Regions from separate parts of the Rhodopseudomonas parapalustris genome, predicted to be linked through region 3. Evidence: predicted binding sites of a transcription regulator. Region 3 holds the regulator's gene; each other region holds the start of a gene.
The links. Region 3 encodes LexA, which represses DNA repair genes until DNA is damaged. Its sites were predicted from a motif close to TGTTCNNNNTGTGTTCNG; they were not measured.

Region 1 (6,590 bases), on a different contig from region 3:
CGGCCACTTCGGCGATCTCGCCGAGAACACCAGGGAAGCGCGGGGGAGGCATGGATCAGTCGATCCTTTCGGCGGGCGACTACGGGGTTTCGTCGGTTTCGGCGACGATGTTTTCGATGAAGTAACCGACGTCGGGCGCGATGATCAGCTCTTTCGCTTGCTCGGCGACGCGGACGATCTCGGCGCCGTCGATACCGATAGACGGGTCTTGATAGCTGCCGGACCGCCGAGTGCCGAGCCGGGCGGTGTAGCCGAACGTCACCGAATTTTCGGTCTTCGCCCCGGTGGCGAGATGCAGAAATGCGCAGTGCGGCCCCCACACCTGTTCCAAGACCGGCGCCTGGCCCTTGCGGGCCGTGTTCAACCAGCCTTCGCCGACCAGCACATTCCGCAGCTCGAACAGCTTCGCGAACTCTTACGGGAAAGAAATGAGCCCCTCCGTATGCGCAGTTGGCGACATATTCCCGAAGCGCTACAGTCTTGCCGACGCCAGCCGCTCCGGTGAGTGCGACGTTTTCACGAGTCTTGAGTGCGATATTGAGGCGCTGGTGTATCAATTTGCTGGTTGACGTTTCGATGAACGGCAGATGGATCATTACTTGCTCCTAGATAGGATTCGGCTGAATTTTTCGGTGATCGCCAGATCGGCTTTGATCTTGCTCTGAACCCTCTGAACGCGGCGGGCTTCGCGATCTTCGGGCGCTTCCAGCATCGCCGCGACGATCTCGGCGGCTTGCTGGTTCGGCACGATGGTGCCGGATACTGGCGCCTCGGGAGCCGGCGCGAGCATGGCAGCGGCGGCGATGGTGTCGGCGATCGGATCGGCGGGCGGAGCCGCTTGTTTCAGCTCGCGCGTGCGGGAGTTGAAGAGACGTTCCCGCCGCTTCTGCTCTCGCGCGTTGGCGGGATCGGTGCCGTCGATCGCCACGTTCGGCTTGGCGTAGCCGATGATCGCCCGCTCGTTGTCGAGGTCGAACAGCGGCACCGCCGGCCAGTCGTGAAAGCGCCCTTTAAGAATGCCGATCTTCTCGCCGGATCGGTAGTGCAGCTCGTCGCACGTCCACCACTGACCGTTGACGCGGATGCCGAACTTGCCGACCGATGCCACGTCTCGCTTCGAAAAGGCGATGATCAGCGATGCGCGATCGACCTTGGCGATGGTGAAGCCATCGTCGATGTGCGCCTGATAGACTTCGTTCGGCGAGCGGCCTTTGAGCTTCCCGCGCTGCGGCGCTTCGTTGTATTCCTGCACCCGCATGTCGGCGAGCCGGGCGAACAGATCGAAGTCGCCGGGGAAGGGTGCTGTCGGGCGGCCGACTTGTTGTGTCTTCCGGTTGATCCGGTTATCGCTCTCTTCAGAACTACCTATCGAAGAGCAGCAGGATGCCGTTGGGGGTCTATTTGAAAATCTGCGAAGCTGCGGCTTGCCCACCGGACTATCCGGTGTCGCAACGTTTCGACCTGGACTATCACGCGTTGAAGGAAGCGTTGATCGACGTTGCGGCTCCTCTATTGAACGCGGTCGAATTGAGCGACGATTTCGAGATGACGGTTCGGGCCGCTGAGGATTTCGACGAAGAGCGCGTGCACAAAGCGGCCCGGTTTCTGACGGCAATGATCAGGAGCCGCTACGACATCATCTCGGAAAGCACTCTCTCTGACCCACTTGAAGAGGACCCCGCCGAAAACGCGGATCTGCAGGTTGACCAATAGGTTGACCAATCAGCATCACGGCGGAGCCGTGCGAGCGCGCAGTTTACGAATCTAGACGTGAGATTCGAACGCTACTTCAATCGGTTACCGCCCTTTCGTTCAATCCTTGTCGGACACATTTTGGCCTCATTTTGGGTCCGGTCTTTGGTAAAGCAGAAACGATAGCGGAATTAAGCACTTATCCATTTAAAACGACAAACAATTGCTGCACGCGCCGACAAAAAACGATTTCGCCTCCACCACCTCCAAATTCAACTTAGGACACTCATGGTCAAATCCGGGCAGCACCCGGAAAGGAACATATTGCGAACAGAGAACAAATGGGGTACGTTGTTTCTGTTGGCTGAGGCCGGCGCCGTTTGTCCAGTTGCCGAATCCCGTTCATAAGGAGCACGTTGATGGCTGCCCCCACTGCATTGCGTATCGTCGAAGGTTCCTCAATGGACAAATCCAAGGCGCTCTCCGCCGCGCTGTCTCAGATCGAGCGTCAGTTCGGCAAGGGCTCGGTGATGAAGCTCGGCAAGAACGATCGCTCGATGGACATCGAGACGATCTCGTCGGGGTCGCTCGGGCTGGACATCGCGCTCGGCGTCGGCGGACTGCCGAAGGGGCGGGTGATCGAGATCTACGGCCCGGAATCCTCGGGCAAGACCACGCTGGCGCTGCATTGCGTCGCCGAGGCCCAGAAGAAGGGCGGCATCTGCGCCTTCATCGACGCCGAACACGCGCTCGACCCGGTCTATGCCCGCAAGCTCGGCGTCGCCGTCGATGACCTGTTGATCTCGCAGCCCGATCACGGCGAGCAGGCGCTGGAGATCGCCGACACGCTGGTGCGGTCCGGCGCGATCGACGTGCTGATCGTCGACTCGGTCGCGGCGCTGGTGCCGCGCGCCGAGCTCGAAGGCGAAATGGGCGACGCGCTGCCCGGTCTGCAGGCCCGTCTGATGAGTCAGGCGCTGCGCAAGCTGACTGCCTCGATCAACAAGTCGAACACCATGGTGATCTTCATCAACCAGATCCGGATGAAGATCGGCGTGATGTACGGCTCGCCGGAGACCACCACCGGCGGCAACGCGCTGAAATTCTACGCTTCCGTCCGCCTCGACATCCGCCGCATCGGCCAGATCAAGGAGCGCGACGAGGTGGTCGGCAACCAGACCCGCGTCAAGGTGGTGAAGAACAAGCTGGCGCCGCCATTCAAGCAGGTCGAGTTCGACATCATGTACGGCGAGGGCGTGTCGAAGATGGGCGAGATCCTCGATCTCGGCGTCAAGGCCGGCATCGTCGAGAAGTCCGGAGCCTGGTTCTCGCACGACAGCCAGCGGCTCGGTCAGGGCCGCGAGAACGCCAAGGCGTTCCTCAAGGCCAACCCGGACATGACCGCCAAGATCGAGGCGGCGATTCGTCAGAACTCGGGGCTGATCGCCGAGCAGATCCTCGCCGGCTCGCCGGAGCGTGACGCCGACGGCGAGGAGCCGGTCGAGGATTGAGATCGACCGATCGCACGCGGCCGGATGCACCGGCCGCGTCGCGCACGAGAGACGAGCCGTCCATACGGACAGCGGCTGACAGATTTCAATACGGCGAGCGTTGCGGTCCCCTGTTACCGGGGCCTCTGCAGTGCTCGCCGCATTCGTTTTGGGACGGCTTGATTGCCGCTCGAGACTGAAGATGCTGTGCTGAAGCGCTGCTCTCAAACAGACGTCATGCGCGGGCTCGACCCGCCTGAGCGGCCGTAGCCGCTCCGGCGCCGCGAAGGCCCGCGCATCCATCGCGGGCGCAGCGCGCTGAACCGAGGCAAGTTGCGAAGAGGATAGATCGCCGGGTCGAGCCCGGCGATGACGTCTTCAGCGTGGCAAGGCCGCCTCTTCAAAGACCGATCTTACTACTCCGCGGCGCGCGCGTAGTCGGCCGCCAGCGCGTAGTCTTCGACCGGCGGGCACGAGCAGATCAGGTTGCGGTCGCCATAGACGTTGTCGACGCGGCCGACCGGGCTCCAGTATTTGTCGGTGCGGGAGTTCGGCGCCGGGAAGCAGCCTTCGGTGCGCGGATAGGGCCGGGTCCACTCCGCGCTGGTGACGTCGTGCGCGGTGTGCGGGGCGTGGCGCAGCGGCGATTGCTCGATCTTGTAGCGCCCGTCTTCCACTTGCGCGATCTCGCGGCGGATCGCGATCATGGCATCGCAGAACCGGTCGATCTCGGCCTTGGATTCCGATTCCGTCGGTTCGATCATCAGCGTGCCCGGCACCGGGAAGCTCATCGTCGGTGCGTGGAAGCCGTAGTCGATCAACCGTTTGGCGATGTCGTCGACGGTGACCCCGGTCGTGGTCTTCAGCGGCCGCGGGTCGATGATGCACTCGTGCGCGACCCGGCCGCGGGCGTTGCGATACAGCACCGGGAAATGCGGATGCAACCTTGCTGCGATGTAGTTGGCGTTGAGGATCGCGATCTCGGTGGCGCGCTTCAAGCCGGCCGCGCCCATCATCAGAATGTAGATGTAGGAGATCGTCAGGATCGAAGCCGATCCCCACGGCGCTGCCGACACCGTGCCGCCGCCGTGCAGGCCGCCGTTCAGCGGCTCGCCCTCGGCGGGATGGCCGGGCAGGAACGGCGCCAGATGCGCCTTGACGCCGATCGGCCCCATGCCGGGACCACCGCCGCCGTGCGGAATGCAGAACGTCTTGTGCAGATTGAGGTGGCTGACGTCGGCGCCGTAACTGCCGGGCCGGGCGAGGCCGACCTGCGCATTCAGGTTGGCGCCATCGAGATAGACCTGACCGCCATGGGCATGGACGATGTCGCAAATCTCGCGGATGTGCTCCTCGAACACGCCGTGGGTCGACGGATAGGTGATCATCATCGCCGCTAGATTGGTGGAATTCGCTTCCGCCTTGGCGCGCAGATCGCCGACGTCGACGTCGCCATGGACGTCGCAGCCGATCACCACCACGTCCATGCCGGCCATCGCGGCGGAGGCCGGATTGGTGCCGTGCGCCGAGGACGGGATCAGGCAGATCCTGCGATGCGGCTCGCCGCGCGACAGATGATAGCCGCGGATCGCGAGCAACCCGGCATATTCGCCCTGGGCGCCGGAGTTCGGCTGCAGCGACACCGCGTCATAGCCGGTGATTTCGGCCAGCCAGGTTTCGAGCCGGGCGAACAGGGTATGATAGCCGGCGGCCTGCGCCTTCGGCACGAACGGATGCAGGCTGCCGAATTCGGGCCAGGTCAGCGGCATCATTTCGGTGGTGGCATTCAGCTTCATGGTGCAGGAGCCGAGCGGGATCATGGCGCGGTCGAGCGCCAGATCGCGGTCGGACAGCTTGCGCATGTAGCGCAGCAGCTCGGTTTCCGAGCGATAGTCCTGGAACGCGGCTTGGGTCAGGTAGTCGCTGGTCCGCTTCAGCGCACCCGGCAGAACGGAGCCGAGCGCATCGCCTGCCTCCTGCTCGATCGCGGCGTAGTCGAGCGATCCGCCAAACGCCCGCCAAAGCGCCTCGACAACGGCCGGCGTGGTGGTCTCGTCGAGCGAGATGCCGAGCGAGGACGCGTTGATCCGCAGGTTGATCTTTTCGGCCTCGGCGCGCGCCACGATGGCGTCGCGGCGGTCGCCGACTTCGATGGTCAGCGTATCGAAGTACGTGGCGTGGCTCGGGGCAAAGCCGAGTTGGCGCAGGCCGGCGGCCAGCACCGCGGTGCGCCGGTGGGCGCGGCGAGCGATCGCCGCGAGCCCGTCGGGGCCGTGATACACCGCGTACATCGCGTTGATCACCGCCAGCAGCACCTGCGCGGTGCAGATGTTGGAGGTCGCCTTTTCGCGGCGGATGTGCTGCTCGCGGGTCTGCAGCGCCAGCCGGTAGGCCGGCTGGCCGTGGCTGTCGATCGACAGCCCGACGATGCGGCCGGGCAGGCTGCGCTTGAGGCCGTCGCGCACCGCCATATAGCCTGCGTGCGGACCGCCATAGCCCATCGGCACGCCGAACCGCTGCGCCGAGCCGATTGCGATGTCGGCGCCGAGCTCGCCGGGCGGAGTGATCAGCGTCAGGGCGAGCAGGTCGGCGGCGACCACCGCCAGCGCGCCCTTCTGGCGCAGCGTCGCGATCACCGCGCGCGGATCGCGCAAGGCGCCCGACGAACCGGGATATTGCAGCAGCGCGCCGAACACGTCGGCGCCTTCCAGCTCGGTTTCCGGATCGCCGACGATGATCCGCCAGCCGAGCGGCTCGGCACGGGTGCGCAGTACCGCGATGGTCTGCGGATGGGTGTCGGCATCGACAAAAAATGCTCTGGCGCTCTTCGCGGCGGCGCGTTCTGCGAGCGCCATTGCCTCGGCTGCCGCGGTGCCTTCGTCGAGCAGCGAGGCGTTGGCGACGTCGAGCCCGGTGAGGTCGCAGATCATGGTCTGGAAGTTGAAGAGCGCTTCCAGCCGGCCCTGGCTGATCTCGGGCTGGTACGGCGTATAGGCCGTGTACCAGGCGGGATTCTCCAGAATATTGCGCTGGATCACGGTCGGCAGAATGGTGCCGTAATAGCCTTGGCCGATCAGCGAGGTGAACACTTGGTTCTGTGCGCCGAGTTCGGCCATATGCGCCAGCGCCTCGCTCTCGGTCAGCGGCGCACCGAGCTTCAGCGGCTCGCGATGCCGGATCGCGAAAGGCAGCGTCTCGGCGACGAGCTGCTCCAGGCTGCCGGCGCCGGCGGTCGCCAGCATCGCCGCGGTGTCTTGGGGTGACGGCCCGATATGCCGACGCACGAAATCGTTGGCGGCGTCGATCGGTCGGCGATGCGGCATGCTCTGGTCCTCGTCAATGCAACGGCCCGCAAAGGCAGGTTGCTCGGAAATCTCAGCGGCGTCATTGCGAGGAGCGAAGCGACGA
Region 2 (6,590 bases), on a different contig from region 3:
AGGCCGCCGCCGACGCGCATCGGCGGAATCCGCGGCACGTTGGTGCCGTCCGCGAAGGTCGCCCGCACGATGTCGAACTGGTTCTCGATACCGAAGGTGCCGCCATAGATCTGAGCGACGTCGAGCTGGCTCTGGAATTCGCCGCCCTTGAAGGTGGCGTCACGCTGCGAGTAGATCGCCTGGTTCAATTCCAGTCCGGCGCCGGCGCCGCACTCCACCTCCTCGCAGGTATTGCCGGTCAGGCGGCGATAGATGAAGCCGCTGAACTGGGTGTAGTAGGCGGTGATCTCGAACCGGAACGGACCTTCGGCGCGGCGCAGCCCGACCTCGACCGATTTGGCGGTCTCGATCTTCAGGTTCGGATTGCCGATGTCGAAGGTCGCGGTGGCGTCGTGGCCGCCGCGCGAGAACAGCTCGGCCGGCTTCGGGGCGCGCTCGGTGTACTGCCCGGTGATGCTGGCGGACAGGCCCCACGGCAGTGCCTGAATCAGGCCGAGGCTCAGGCTCTTCGGGGTGAACGACAGATTACGCTGCGTTGCCGGACCGATCGCGTTCGGGTCGGCATTGAGGTCGAAGATCTCGGGCACGAACGCCGGCGTGGAGCCGGACAGTTCGACGTGCTCGATGCGGCCGGCGACCTGCGCCTTGGTGGTGTTGGTGAACTGCAGCTCGTTGAACACGTAGCCGGCCACTTTGGTGTTCTTGTTCGGATCGAACAGGCCGTTCAGCGGGCTGCCCGGATCGTCGGGGCTCGGTGCGGTCAGTTCCTGATGTCCGGCCTGCACGCCGACCGCGGTGGTGACCGCCGCGAAGCCGGCATTGAACGGCGCCAGTTGCACCTCGAGCCGACCTTCCTGCTCGCGATTGGTGAAGGTCTGGCGGACGCCATCGGTGGTCGGATCGCCGGCCGTCGCCTGACCGACCTCGTTGTGCTTGTAGTCGGTGGCGCCGACCCAGAACCGGATCGCGTCGATCGCCGCCGCATCCGGGCGATATTCGCCCTTGGCGCTGAACTTGGTCTGCTTGGCGTCGATCCGGGTGCCGACCTGCGACCCCTCGACACCGGGAATGCGATAGATCGAGTTGTTCTGGGTGATCGACGCGCCGATGAAGCCGCCGTCGAACAGATACGAACCGCCGACCGAAGCGCCCGCCGCAGTCGCGGCCGAGTTGGGCTGGCGGCCGTTGAACGGCATGCCCGGTGCCGCATAGGGATAGCTCGGCACGTTGTAGTCGCCGGCGTTGCGGCCATAGACGTCGGCATGGACCGCGACGTTGTTGCCGCCGGCATCGAGCAGCACCGCGCCTTCGACGCCGCGATCGACCGAGCTCACGGCGCTGCGCACTTCGCCGTTCATGCAGCCGGCGCCGCCGATCAGGGTCGGCGCCTTGGCCGGCAGGCCGTAGCTCTGGAACGGCTGCGCGCAGGGCGGCAGTGCGTCGGGAATCCGGTTGTTGGTGGCGCTGACCACGCCGCCGATCGCGGTCGAGCCGTAGCGCAGCGTCGCCGGGCCGCGGATCACTTCGATCTGATTGGTGGACAGCGGATCGACCGGCACGAAGTGGTCTTCGCCGAGGTCGGAGGCGCCGTTGCTGCCGATGCCGTTCTCGACGATGCTGACGCGGTTGACATCGAGGCCGCGGATGATCGGCCGGCTGGCGCCGCCGGGCGCGTATTGAGACGCGCTGATGCCGGGCTTGTTGCCGAGCAGGTCGCCGAGCGTGCCGCCGCCGCTGCGGCGGATCTCCTCGTTCGGCACCACCGTGACGGTGGCGAACTGGTCGGTGACGATCGGCAGGGTGCCGGGCAGCGGTGCCGGGGCGACTTGCGCCACCGGGGGCGTCTCCACCGGGGCAGCGCCGCGCTGACGGGTCGTGGTGGCGACGCGAGGCGCCGGGCGCGGCTTGGCCTCGGTGTGATGGCGGCGCTGAATCGGGCTCGGCGCGGTGACGGTGACTTCGGGCAAAGCGGTTTGCGCGCGTGCGCTTGGGGCGCCGGCGCTGCACGCGGCGAGCGTTGCGGTGCCGAGCAGCAGCCCGGTCTTGAGGCGAGATGACATGGTTCTGTCCTGACTGCCGGCTCGCAGCGGAGCCGGGATCTGCGGCGATGCAGATCGATCACGTTGGTCCACGCGCCGCAGATCGGCTCGGCGCGATGTTCACAGGAGATCGGCGGTCAGGACAAAGGGGGCGCGCGCGGCTGAAACGCGCCGGGCGGCGGCGACGGCTCGGCATCGTCGAGCACGGCGAGGCGGAAGTGGAAGGTATGGGCCTGTTGCGGCGGCAGCGCCGGGGGCGTTGCGGCCAGCGCGGTGCTCGCCATCGATACCACCGCGCAGATCGCGCAGAGGTCGGCGGCGCCGGGATGATGATCGGAATCCGGCTCGGCCGGGCCGTTGGCGACGGCGATCTCGGTTGCGGCGAGCTCGGTGAGCGCCGCTGCCGTCCGCTCCAGGCTGTGGACATGGCCGAACGACAGGGCGAATTGCAGAGCCAGCGCGATCAGCGCCAGCCGTGCTCCCCATCGGATGTTCGCCCGCACCCAGTCCATGCCGCCCCAGCCTCTCACGGTGCCGGCGTCGTCCCCTGCCGTGCAACGTTACAATGTAACATTGCGGCAACGGCCTCCGCTGTCAACGGAGGTACCGACGAAGGTCGTCGGGTGTGACTTTTGCGCCAGCGTTGGCGGCCGTCACTTCGACTTCGGCAACAGCGCCTTCAGCTTGTCCATGTCGTCGACGTTCATCTTGATGCCGCCGGGCATCACGATGTCGCCCGGCTTCTGGCCGTCCTTGCAGGGGCCAAGCCATTTCGCTTGCAGCGTCGTGGCGGTCTCCTTGGGAACGCCGGGCAGCGGGTTCTCGTTGTGCGAGGTCACCTTGACGGTGTAGGCCGAATTGAAGTCGCCGGTGATCTCGGCGTGCGAGGTCGTCGTCATCCCGGCGATCTTGCACACCGTATCGTTGACGTAGCCGGTCGCGGTCTTCTGGATCGCCGGCTTCGAGCAGGCATCGGTCGCCATCGGCTGCACCGCGGCGGTCATCTTCTTGTCGGTGGTCTCGTCGGTGCAGTGCTGCATCGCGACGCTTTGCCCGGCGGAGCCCGAGCCCTGCATCTTCAGTTCCCACAGTCCCGGCTTGCGGGTCGGCAGGTCGATCGCCTGCGCCGCCGTCGCCGGCACGGCGAGCAGCAGCGGAAGCAGCCAGATACGAGCGAGACGGCTACGGCTCATCGCAGCGGCTCCGCTCAGTATTTGGTACGCAGCGGGCGCTGGTCGGCGCCATACGGCACCCAGCGGCAGGCGAACGAGACGTAACCGCCGTAATTGGCCTGAACGCCGAGCAGTTTCACCACCTTGCCGTAGCGGGCGCAGTGGTCGATCGCCATCGCGCGGATGTCGGCGTGGCCGATCAGATTGGTGGAGATGATGCCGCCGGTATCATTGCCCGTGAACGGCGGGACGTAGTCGGCGCGTGCCGCCGTGCTCGCCAGCACCGCACCCAGAATGGCCCAGCCCGCGGCCCCCATCAATCGCATCGCAATCTCCTCATGTCGTTGCATTCGAGTCTAGAACGCCCCTGCGAGAATGAAAAGAACGCGCGGCTGTTCCGCATCGGGTTGTGCGGAAGGTGTGGCCGCGCCGCACTTGACCTCGGCATGGCTTCGCGGCACCGTCCGCCGCATCGAATTCCGGTGGATGACCCATGCGATTCATTTCGACGTTGAAGACGCCCATCGCCGCGGTCGCGGTTCTGCTCGGCCTGTTTGCGCTGGCGCCAGTCGCGCAGGCGGCCAACCCGCTCGAGATGAACTTCTGGCTGTCCGGCCCGCGTTACGACGGAAATCTGCCGCCGTGCGAAGCGGCGCTGCCGTCGATCACCCACCAGTTCGCCGAGAAGGAAGGCACCTTCTGGAATTCGGAGCTGCGGATCACCGCCTACGGCAAGATTCGCGACATCGCGTTCCGGCCCTGGCAGAGCGACAACATTCCGCGCCGCTATTGCGCCGGCGAGGTTGTGCTGAACGATCACACCACGCGGCCGGTGTATTTCTCGATCGTCGAGGATGGCGGTCTGGCCGGCTTCACCGATGGCGTCGAATTCTGCGTTGTCGGGCTCGATCGCGACTGGGCTTTCAATCCGGCCTGTAAGGCTGCAAAGCCCTGAGCCGGGTGACGCTGCCACGCCGCGGCGTCATCGACCTTAGAGGTTCTTGAAACGTTCCTGAGCCCTGGTAGGCTTTTCGCATTCCAGCAGCAGGGCCTTGTCACATGCTTGGATTTGTTCGTCGACGACGGTCGCTGATCGCCGCCTGCGCGGCAATCGCGGCTCTGTTTGCCGCCACTGCGAAGGCGCAGGACCATCGCCAGAACGCGCCCGGCGAGTTCGACTTCTACGTGCTGGCGCTGTCGTGGTCGCCGTCTTATTGCGCGCAGGCCTCCGAGCGAGGCCTTACCGGCCGCTCCCAGCAGTTGCAGTGTGGCGGCCGGCCGTTCGCCTTCGTGGTGCACGGGCTGTGGCCGCAATACGAGCGCGGCTTTCCGGAATATTGCGAGCGCCCGGCGCCGCGGCTCGATCGCCGCATCGTCGATTCGATGCTCGATCTGATGCCGGCGCCAGGGCTGATCTACAACGAGTGGGACAAGCACGGCACCTGCGCGGGGCTGTCGCAGCGCGGCTATTTCGAGCAGATCCGCAAGGCTCGCGCCGCGGTGCGGATTCCGCCGGAGTTCATCGACGCCAAGGAGCCGCGCACCGTCACCCCCGACGAGGTCGAGGACGCCTTCATCAAGGTCAATCCGGGGCTGTCGAATGCGGCGATTGCGGTGATGTGCGATCGCAAGCGGGTCAGCGAAGTGCGGATCTGCATGAGCAAGGATCTGCAGTTCCGGGCCTGCCAGGAGATCGACCGCCGCGCCTGCCGCCGTGACCGGCTCGAAGTGCCGCCGCTGCGCGGTGGCTGAGGGGCGGCTCCCTGCTTCGGGGCCTTTTTCGGAACGTCGGCCTTGGTCGCGCAACGGCTTGACACCGTGCGCGCCTCCGCGTCACGGTCCGGGTCCCTCCTGAAAGCGATGAACTGAATCCGAAATGACAGGCTTTGCCGTAATCCGCGACGACACGCCGACGGCCGCGATCCCGAAAGGCGCGGTGGTGGCGATGGGCAATTTCGACGGCGTCCACCGCGGCCATCGCGCCGTGATCGGCGCCTGCCTCGACATGGCGCGGATCAAGAAGGCGCCGGCCCTGGCAGTGACGTTCGAGCCGCATCCACGCAAGTTCTTCAGCCCCGACGTCCCGCAATTCCGCCTCACCGACGAGACCGCCAAGCTGCGGCTGCTCGCCGGCACCGGGCTCGACGGCGCGGTGATCCTGAGCTTCGACGCGCGCCGTGCCGCGACCACGGCGCACGACTTCATCCAGCACGAGCTGATCGGCCGGCTCGGGGTGCAGGGCATCGCGATCGGGTATGATTTCCACTTCGGCAAGGGCCGCGGCGGCTCGCCGTCGATGCTGGTGGCCGAGGCGCCGTCGCTCGGCATCGAGGTCGACGTACAGCCGCATGTCGATTTCGGCGACCATCCGGTGTCGTCGAGCGCGATCCGCAAAAGCCTGGAGGAAGGCCACATCGCCGCCGCCACCGAAATGCTCGGCGGGCCGTGGTTCGTCACCGGACAGGTGATCCATGGCGACAAGCGTGGCCGCGACCTCGGCTATCCGACCGCCAATATCCGGCTCGATCCAGAGTGCAGCCTGAAGCACGGCATCTATGCGGTGCGGGTCGGTCGCGGCGGAAAACACTACGACGCGGTGGCGAATTTCGGCCGCCGCCCGACCTTCGACAACGGTGCGCCGCTGCTCGAAGTGTTCGTGTTCGATTTCAATGAACCGCTGTACGGCGAGACGCTCGACATCGCCTTCATTGCCTTCATCCGCGACGAGGAGAAGTTCGAGAGCATCGAGGCGCTGATCCGGCAGATGGACGACGACTCGTCCCGCGCCCGGGCCGCGCTCGCCGCCGACCACGGCGCCTTCCCGAAGCTCGGAACGCTGCGATGAGCCGGACCGAGAAGGAGAAGATGCTGGCGGGCGAACTGTATCGCCCCGGCAGCCCGGAGCTCGCCGCCGACGAGGCCGCCAACAAGGCCTGGATCGTCCGCTACAACGCGTCCGGCGCGCAGCCTGCTGCGGAGCGCCATGCGCTGCTGTCGGAGCATTTCGGCCACGTCGGCAAAAGCGCGGTGGTGCGGCCGCCGTTCTTCTGCGACTGCGGCTACAACATCTTCCTCGGCGACAATGTCTTCCTGAATTTCAACTGTGTGATCCTGGACATCATGCCGGTCCGGATCGGCGACCGCACCCAGATCGGTCCGGCCGTGCAGATCTATGCTGCCGATCACCCGCGCGACGCCGCCACCCGCCGCGAGGGCCTGGAATTCGGCCGCCCGGTGACGATCGGGGCCGACGTCTGGATCGGCGGCGGTGCCATCATCCTGCCCGGCATCAGCATCGGCGACGGCGCCGTGATCGGTGCCGGCAGCGTGGTCACCCGCGACGTCGAACCCCACGTCATCGTCGGCGGCAATCCGGCCA
Region 3 (6,590 bases):
CATCGAATACACCAGCTCGCCCTTGGCGGTGCGGCCGATCGGCTGGCACGGCACATAGGCGCGGCCGGCTTGCCCACTCGGCGCAGCAGCGGGCCGCGCGGCTTCGCTCGGAGCCGCAGCCGGCGTGGTCGCCGGTGTCGAAGCTGCGGGGGGCGCCGCGGGTGCAGCGGCTCCAGGCGCGGACGCGCTCGGCGGGCCGTAATCGTCGGCGTTGAACGACGGCGCCCAGCCTTTGCTCCAGTCGTGGCGCATCCAATACACCGAGCCGAACGCGATGATGCCGACCACGACCATGATCCGCAGGAACCATTTCGGAAAGTCTTCCATCTGCCCGCTCCGTCCGCTCGATGCCGGGAACGTGGTACAGGCGGACGCGACGGTTCGACAATAATGATTTCGAACGACGCGGCGGCAGGTCGCGGGGCGCCGCGATGGCGCTGCGGCCTTGCGTGGTCGCGGCGCGCCACCTAAAGCCGGATCGGGACGGTTCGATTCTCATTCGCCTGCAAGGGAGGAGCCCGATGGCTTTGATGCCGGTCGACGAAGCGCTCGCCGCGGTGCTGGCCGGCGCGCGCGGGCTCGACATCGAGATGGTCGCGCTCGAGGATGCCCACCGCCGCGTGCTGGCGCGCGACCTCGCCGCGCTCCGCACCCAGCCGCCGCAGCCGATGTCGGCGATGGACGGCTACGCCGTGCGCGCCGCCGATGTCGCGGCGCCGCCGGCGACGCTGCGGGTGATCGGCGAGATCGCCGCCGGCCGCCCTGCCACGGTCGGCATCGGCGCGGGCGAAGCGCTGCGGATCTTCACCGGTGGCGTCGTCCCCGAGGGCGCCGATGCGGTGGTGATCCAGGAAGACACGTTGCGCAACGGCGACCACGTCACGGTCAACGAAGCCGTCCGACTCGGCCGCCACATCCGCCCCGCAGGGGTCGACTTTCGCGAAGGCCAGGTGCTGCTGCATCAGGGCCACCGGCTCAACGACCGCGACCTTGCTCTTGCCGCCGGCATGAACCACGCCGCGCTGCCGGTGCACCGTCGGCCGCGGCTGGCGCTGCTGGCCACCGGCGACGAGCTGGTGATGCCGGGAACGGCGCCCGCCCCCGGCCAGATCGTCTATTCCAACGGCTACGCGCTGCGCGCCTTGGCGCAGGCCGAGGGCGCAGAGGTGATCAACCTCGGGATCGCCGCCGATACGCTCGAAGCGACCCGGGCGGCGATCCGGCAGGCCCGCGATCTCGGAGTCGATTTGCTGGTCACCACCGGCGGCGCCTCGGCCGGCGACCACGATCTGGTCAAGGACGCGCTGGAGGCCGAAGGCACCCGGATCGCGTTCTGGAAAATCGCGATGCGCCCGGGCAAGCCGATGATGCACGGCCATCTCGGCGCGATGCGGGTGATCGGCCTGCCGGGCAACCCGGTGTCGTCCTACGTCTGTGCGGTGCTGTTCATGGTGCCGCTGATCCGCGCGCTCAGTGGCATGAGCCAGCCGACGCACATCCGCGAGTCGGCTCTGCTCGGTGCCGACCTCGCCGCCAACGACACCCGCGAGGACTATCTACGGGCCCATCTGGCACGCGACGACGCCGGCCGGCAGGTCGCCACTCCGGTCGACAGCCAGGACTCCTCGCTGCTGGCACGGCTCGCGGCGGCCGAGGCGCTGATCGTCCGTCCGGCATTCGCGCTGCCCGCGCAGGCCGGCTCCCCCTGCGTCATCCTTAAGCTCCCGCTATAACGACCCGTGAAATTCCTGGCGTTCGATTAACAGGTTGCGGAACACACCCCGAACATATAGTGTCCGTTCATGATTTGTTTTCGAGATTCGGCGATAATGAGGCTGTTACGCAGACTCGTCGTCCGAACCGAGACGCACCTCGAACCGGCCGGTCGTCGCCGAATGGGAAATCGCCGATGCTGACGCGCAAGCAGTTTGAGCTGTTGAAATTCATCAACGAGCGGCTGAAGGAAGCCGGGGTTCCGCCGTCGTTCGACGAGATGAAGGATGCGCTCGATCTGCGCTCGAAGTCGGGCATTCACCGCCTGATTACGGCACTGGAGGAGCGCGGCTTCATCCGGCGATTGCCGAACCGCGCCCGGGCCATCGAAGTCATCAAACTCCCCGATACCAGCGGCATGCCCAGCGGCGGTCGCCGCGGCTTCACCCCGAGCGTGATTGAAGGCAATCTCGGCAAGGTTCGGCCGCCGAGCCCGGAGCCGGCCGAAGACGATCATAATCGCGGCAGCGTCGCGGTTCCGGTGATGGGCCGGATCGCCGCCGGTACGCCGATCGAAGCGCTGCAGAGCCGCAGTCACACCATCAGCGTGCCGGCCGACATGCTCGGCAGCGGCGAACATTACGCGCTCGAAGTACGCGGTGACTCGATGGTCGAGGCCGGTATCCTCGACGGCGACATGGCGTTGATCCAGAGGAACGACGTCGCCAGCACCGGTGACATCGTCGTGGCGCTGATCGACGAAGAGGAAGCCACGCTGAAGCGGTTCCGCCGCCGCGGCGCCTCGATCGCGCTGGAGCCAGCCAACGCCGCGTATGAAGTGCGGATCCTGCCGCCCAATCGCGTCCGCATTCAGGGCAAGCTGATCGGGCTGTACCGCAAATACTGAGCCAGGCGGTTCGGTCTCCAACGAGCATCACTCTCAATCGTCGCCCGTCCGATCCTGCGGCGCCGGAGTGGCATCCTCGGATGCTGCCGGTGCGGGCCGTCTGATCGAGGCCGGCCTGCCCTGCGCGTCCGCTGCCGCTTCGGCCCATGGCCGGCTGTGCCCCCTGGGCCGGGCTGCCTCGATTACAAACACGGCCGGCGCGTCGCCACTTCGTCGCAGCGCCAGCGTTCCACCCGTTCGCAGATCATCGTCGCCGAGCACCTGCGCCGCACAGTCCGGCGGCGGCTGCGCCGCGGTGACGACCAGCGCCGCGCGAGCGCAATCGTCGGCCAATCCATCGGGCCGCAGCGACAGCGCCACCAGCCGCCCGTCCGCGAGCGGCGTGACGCAGCCATCTGCATCGCAGGACACACCGACGCGAAGCGAGGCATCATCCGGCGTGCGGGAATCGGCGTCTGCGGCAAGCCATTGCTTGAGCCGGAACGCATCGGCGCCGCTCTGCATCAGCCGGAGCCGACCGTCGGCGCCGCGCACCGCGACCTGCCTGCCGTCGCCGGCGACCAGTACCTCCGGCTGCAGCGTCAGCGCCGCCCAGACGATCGCGCCGATCAGGCCGAGCGCCCCGCTCCAACGCAGCGGCGTGCGCAGCAAACCAACCGTGACCAGCGCGAGCGTGGCCAGTAGCAGCGGTCCGGGGCCGAATGCGGTGACGCGGCCGACCGCGCCGGGCAGCGCCGCCACCCATTGCGCCACCAGGGTCATCCAGTCGATGCCGAATTCCATGATCCGCCAGAACGGCGCGTCGAGTCCAAACGGGATCGCGACGAGACCGAGCAGCCCCGCCGGCATCACGATCGCTGAGACCACCGGCATCGCCGCCAGATTGCTGAGCACGCCGTAGGGCGTGATGCGGTGGAAGTGATAGGCGGCGTAGGGCATGGTCGCGAGGCCTGCGACCAGCGAAGCGAGTGTCAGCAGCGCGATCTCCCGCCCGCCCCACAGCGCCACCCGCGACGCCACCGAGCTGTCGTCTGCTGCGAACAGCGCCGGCATCCCGATCTGCACCAATGCGACCAGACCGAGCGTGGCGGCAAACGACATCTGAAAACTGGGATGCACCAGCGCTTCGGGCGCAATCGCCAGCACGATCAGCGCCGCCAGCGCCAGGGTCCGGAAGGTGATGGCGCGGCGATCGACCATCACCGCGATCAACACGACCGCGGTCATCAGAAAGCTGCGCTGGGTCGCGACTTCGGCGCCGGATAGCAACAGATAGAACGCAGCGGCCGCGAGCGCTGCGGCAGCCGCGACCTTCTTGATCGGAAACGTCACCGTGAGCGCCGGGATCAGCGCCAGTAGCGCGCGCAGCGCAAAGAACACCACGCCCGCCACCACCGCCATGTGATAACCGGAGATCGACAGCACATGGCCCAGTCCGGAGACGAACATCGCATCGTTGACCGGTGTCGAGATCGCATCGCGCTTGCCGGTGAGCAGTGCGGTGGCGATGGCGCGGGTATCGCCGTCGAGCGCGGCTCTGATCCGCGCGTCGATGGCGTCGCGCAAGCCCTGCATCGCGGCGGCATAGCGCAGCCGCCAGCCTCCGCTTTGCGCCGGCGCTTCGACAGTGATCGTGCCGAGCACGAAGCCGGACGCGGCGATACCCTGGAAATACAGATCGCGGGCGAAGTCGTAGCCGCCCGGCTGCAGCGGCTGTAGCGGCGGCTGCAGCCGCGCCTTCAGCGTCACGAAGCTGCCGACCGCAGGCGCCTTACCCTTCTTCACCGACAGTCGCACCCGCTCGAGCTGTGGCGGGGCGCGTGCCGCCTGCATCTGGGTGACACGCAGTACGAAGCGGTCGGTGCGCTCGCGCTCTTCGCGAACTTCGACGAAGCCGCTCAGCTTGGCGGCGTACACCGGCGTGATCAGTACCGGATGCGCAACCCGTGACGCCTTCAGCGTCGCGGTGGCAAAGCCCGCCACCGCCGCCGCGATCAGCAGCAGCGGCGCGAAAGCGCGGGTGCGGCGAAGCAGAAAGGTCCCGATCGCGAATCCGACCGCGGTCGCAGCGGCGACCCAGGCGACCGGCTCGTGATCGGCCGCAAAATACAGTGCGATGCCGGCACCGAACGCGACCGGCGTCCATGGCAACAGCCGCCCCGGCCCGGCTTCGGCCCGCGCCCACACGCGCAGCCGATCGGTCAGCGCAGTCCACGCCGTCAGCCCCCACGCCAACAGCGCGCCGGTGCCGGCCGAGGCGCCGACCGGCCATGTCCGTGCCTTGGTTCGATCGCGCCGCTGCAAGGCCGCGCCCCCACCTTCGCCGCCGGGCGAACAGTGGAACAGATCAGCGGCACCGGCAATCGCCAGCGCCGCACCGTCGGAGATCAGGCTCGATCGGGCGTCAGCCCTTCGCCACTTCCTTGGCGAAGGTATCCCGGAGCCCGATGGTGCGATTGAACACCGGCTTGTCCGGCGTCGAGTCGCGATCGCGGACGAAGTAGCCCTGACGCTCGAACTGCAGCGGCTCGGCCGAATTGCTCGCCGCCGTCTCCGGTTCGATCCGGGCGCCGGTCAGCACTTCGAGCGACTGCGGATTGAGATCGTCGGCGAAGGTCGCCGCGCTCGGTGCCGGGTTGGCGAACAACTGGTTGTAGATCCGGATCTCGGCCTTGACCGACTGCGCCGCCGGCAGCCAGTGCATCGTCGCCTTGACCTTGCGACCGTCGGGCGCGTTGCCGCCGCGGGTTGCCGGATCGTAGGTGCAGCGTAGCTCGACGATCTCGCCCGCGTCGTTCTTGATCACCTCGCGGCACTTGATGAAATAGGCGTAGCGCAATCGCACTTCGTTGCCCGGAGACAGCCGGAAGAACTTCTTCGGCGGGTTCTCCATGAAGTCGTCCTGCTCGATGTAGATCTCGCGCCCGAATGCGATCTTGCGGGTGCCGGCGCTGGGATCGTCGGGATGGTTGATCGCCTCCAGTTCTTCGGTCTGGCCTTCCGGATAGTTCTCGATCACCACCTTCAGCGGCTTCAGCACGGCCATCCGGCGCTGTGCGGTGCGGTTCAATTCCTCGCGGATGCAGAACTCAAGCATGCCGAGATCGACCACGCTGTTGGCTTTCGCCACGCCGATGCGCTTGACGAAGTCGCGCAGCGCCGCCGGCGGCACGCCGCGACGGCGCATCCCGGCCATCGTCGGCATCCGCGGGTCGTCCCAGCCGGCGACATGGCCGCCGCGCACCAGTTCGGTCAGGACGCGCTTGGACAACAGCGTATAAGTGATGTTGAGGCGGGCGAACTCATACTGCCGCGGCTGCGACGGTACCGGCAGCTTCGACAGCAGCCATTCGTACAGCGGCCGATGGTCCTCGAACTCCAGCGTGCAGATCGAATGGGTGATGCCCTCGATCGCGTCCGACTGGCCGTGCGCATAGTCGTAGCTCGGATAGATCGACCATGTGTCGCCGGTCCGCGGATGATGCGCGTGCAGAATGCGATACAGCACCGGGTCGCGCAGATTGATGTTGCCCGACGCCATGTCGATCTTGGCGCGCAGCACCCGCGAGCCGTTCGGGAATTCGCCGGCCTTCATTCGCCGGAACAGGTCGAGATTTTCCTCGACCGAGCGGTCACGGAACGGGCTGTTCTTGCCCGGCTCGGTCAGCGTCCCGCGGCTGGCGCGGATCTCGTCCTGCGACTGGTCGTCGACATAGGCGTCGCCGTTCTGGATCATCAGCTCGGCCCAGGCATAGAGCCGCTCGAAATAGTCCGAGGCGTAGAACATGTGCTCGCCCCAGTCGAAACCGAGCCAGCGCACGTCGGCCTGAATCGAGTCGATGTATTCCTGCTCTTCCTTGGTCGGATTGGTGTCGTCGAACCGCAGGTGACAGCGGCCGCCGAATTCCTGCGCGATGCCGAAGTTCAGCGCGATCGACTTGGCGTGGCCGATGTGCAGATAGCCGTTGGG

Region 1: recA (recombinase RecA) is a predicted target of LexA. The motif match lies at 2,008-2,025, and genes of this name have one in related genera.
Region 2: M9H71_RS17355 (ribonuclease T2 family protein) is a predicted target of LexA. The motif match lies at 4,208-4,225, and genes of this name have one in related genera.

Annotation. Positions count from the first base shown of each region.
Region 1 is NZ_JAMKBZ010000028.1:35,800-42,389, reverse strand. Features, by position in the region: gene M9H71_RS20185 (hypothetical protein) at 1-52, opposite strand, end outside; gene M9H71_RS20180 (hypothetical protein) at 80-364, opposite strand; gene M9H71_RS20175 (hypothetical protein) at 596-1,432, opposite strand; gene M9H71_RS20170 (hypothetical protein) at 1,444-1,713, shown strand; gene recA (recombinase RecA) at 2,112-3,203, shown strand; gene gcvP (aminomethyl-transferring glycine dehydrogenase) at 3,599-6,505, opposite strand.
Region 2 is NZ_JAMKBZ010000020.1:53,591-60,180, forward strand. Features, by position in the region: gene M9H71_RS17330 (TonB-dependent receptor domain-containing protein) at 1-2,060, opposite strand, end outside; gene M9H71_RS17335 (DUF2946 family protein) at 2,177-2,569, opposite strand; gene M9H71_RS17340 (DUF3617 domain-containing protein) at 2,693-3,232, opposite strand; gene M9H71_RS17345 (hypothetical protein) at 3,247-3,537, opposite strand; gene M9H71_RS17350 (hypothetical protein) at 3,705-4,166, shown strand; gene M9H71_RS17355 (ribonuclease T2 family protein) at 4,271-4,963, shown strand; gene M9H71_RS17360 (bifunctional riboflavin kinase/FAD synthetase) at 5,088-6,056, shown strand; gene M9H71_RS17365 (sugar O-acetyltransferase) at 6,053-6,590, shown strand, end outside.
Region 3 is NZ_JAMKBZ010000036.1:2,558-9,147, forward strand. Features, by position in the region: gene M9H71_RS22330 (hypothetical protein) at 1-327, opposite strand, end outside; gene M9H71_RS22335 (molybdopterin molybdotransferase MoeA) at 522-1,733, shown strand; gene lexA (transcriptional repressor LexA) at 1,910-2,620, shown strand; gene M9H71_RS22345 (ComEC/Rec2 family competence protein) at 2,654-4,924, opposite strand; gene M9H71_RS22350 (glutamine--tRNA ligase/YqeY domain fusion protein) at 5,025-6,590, opposite strand, start outside.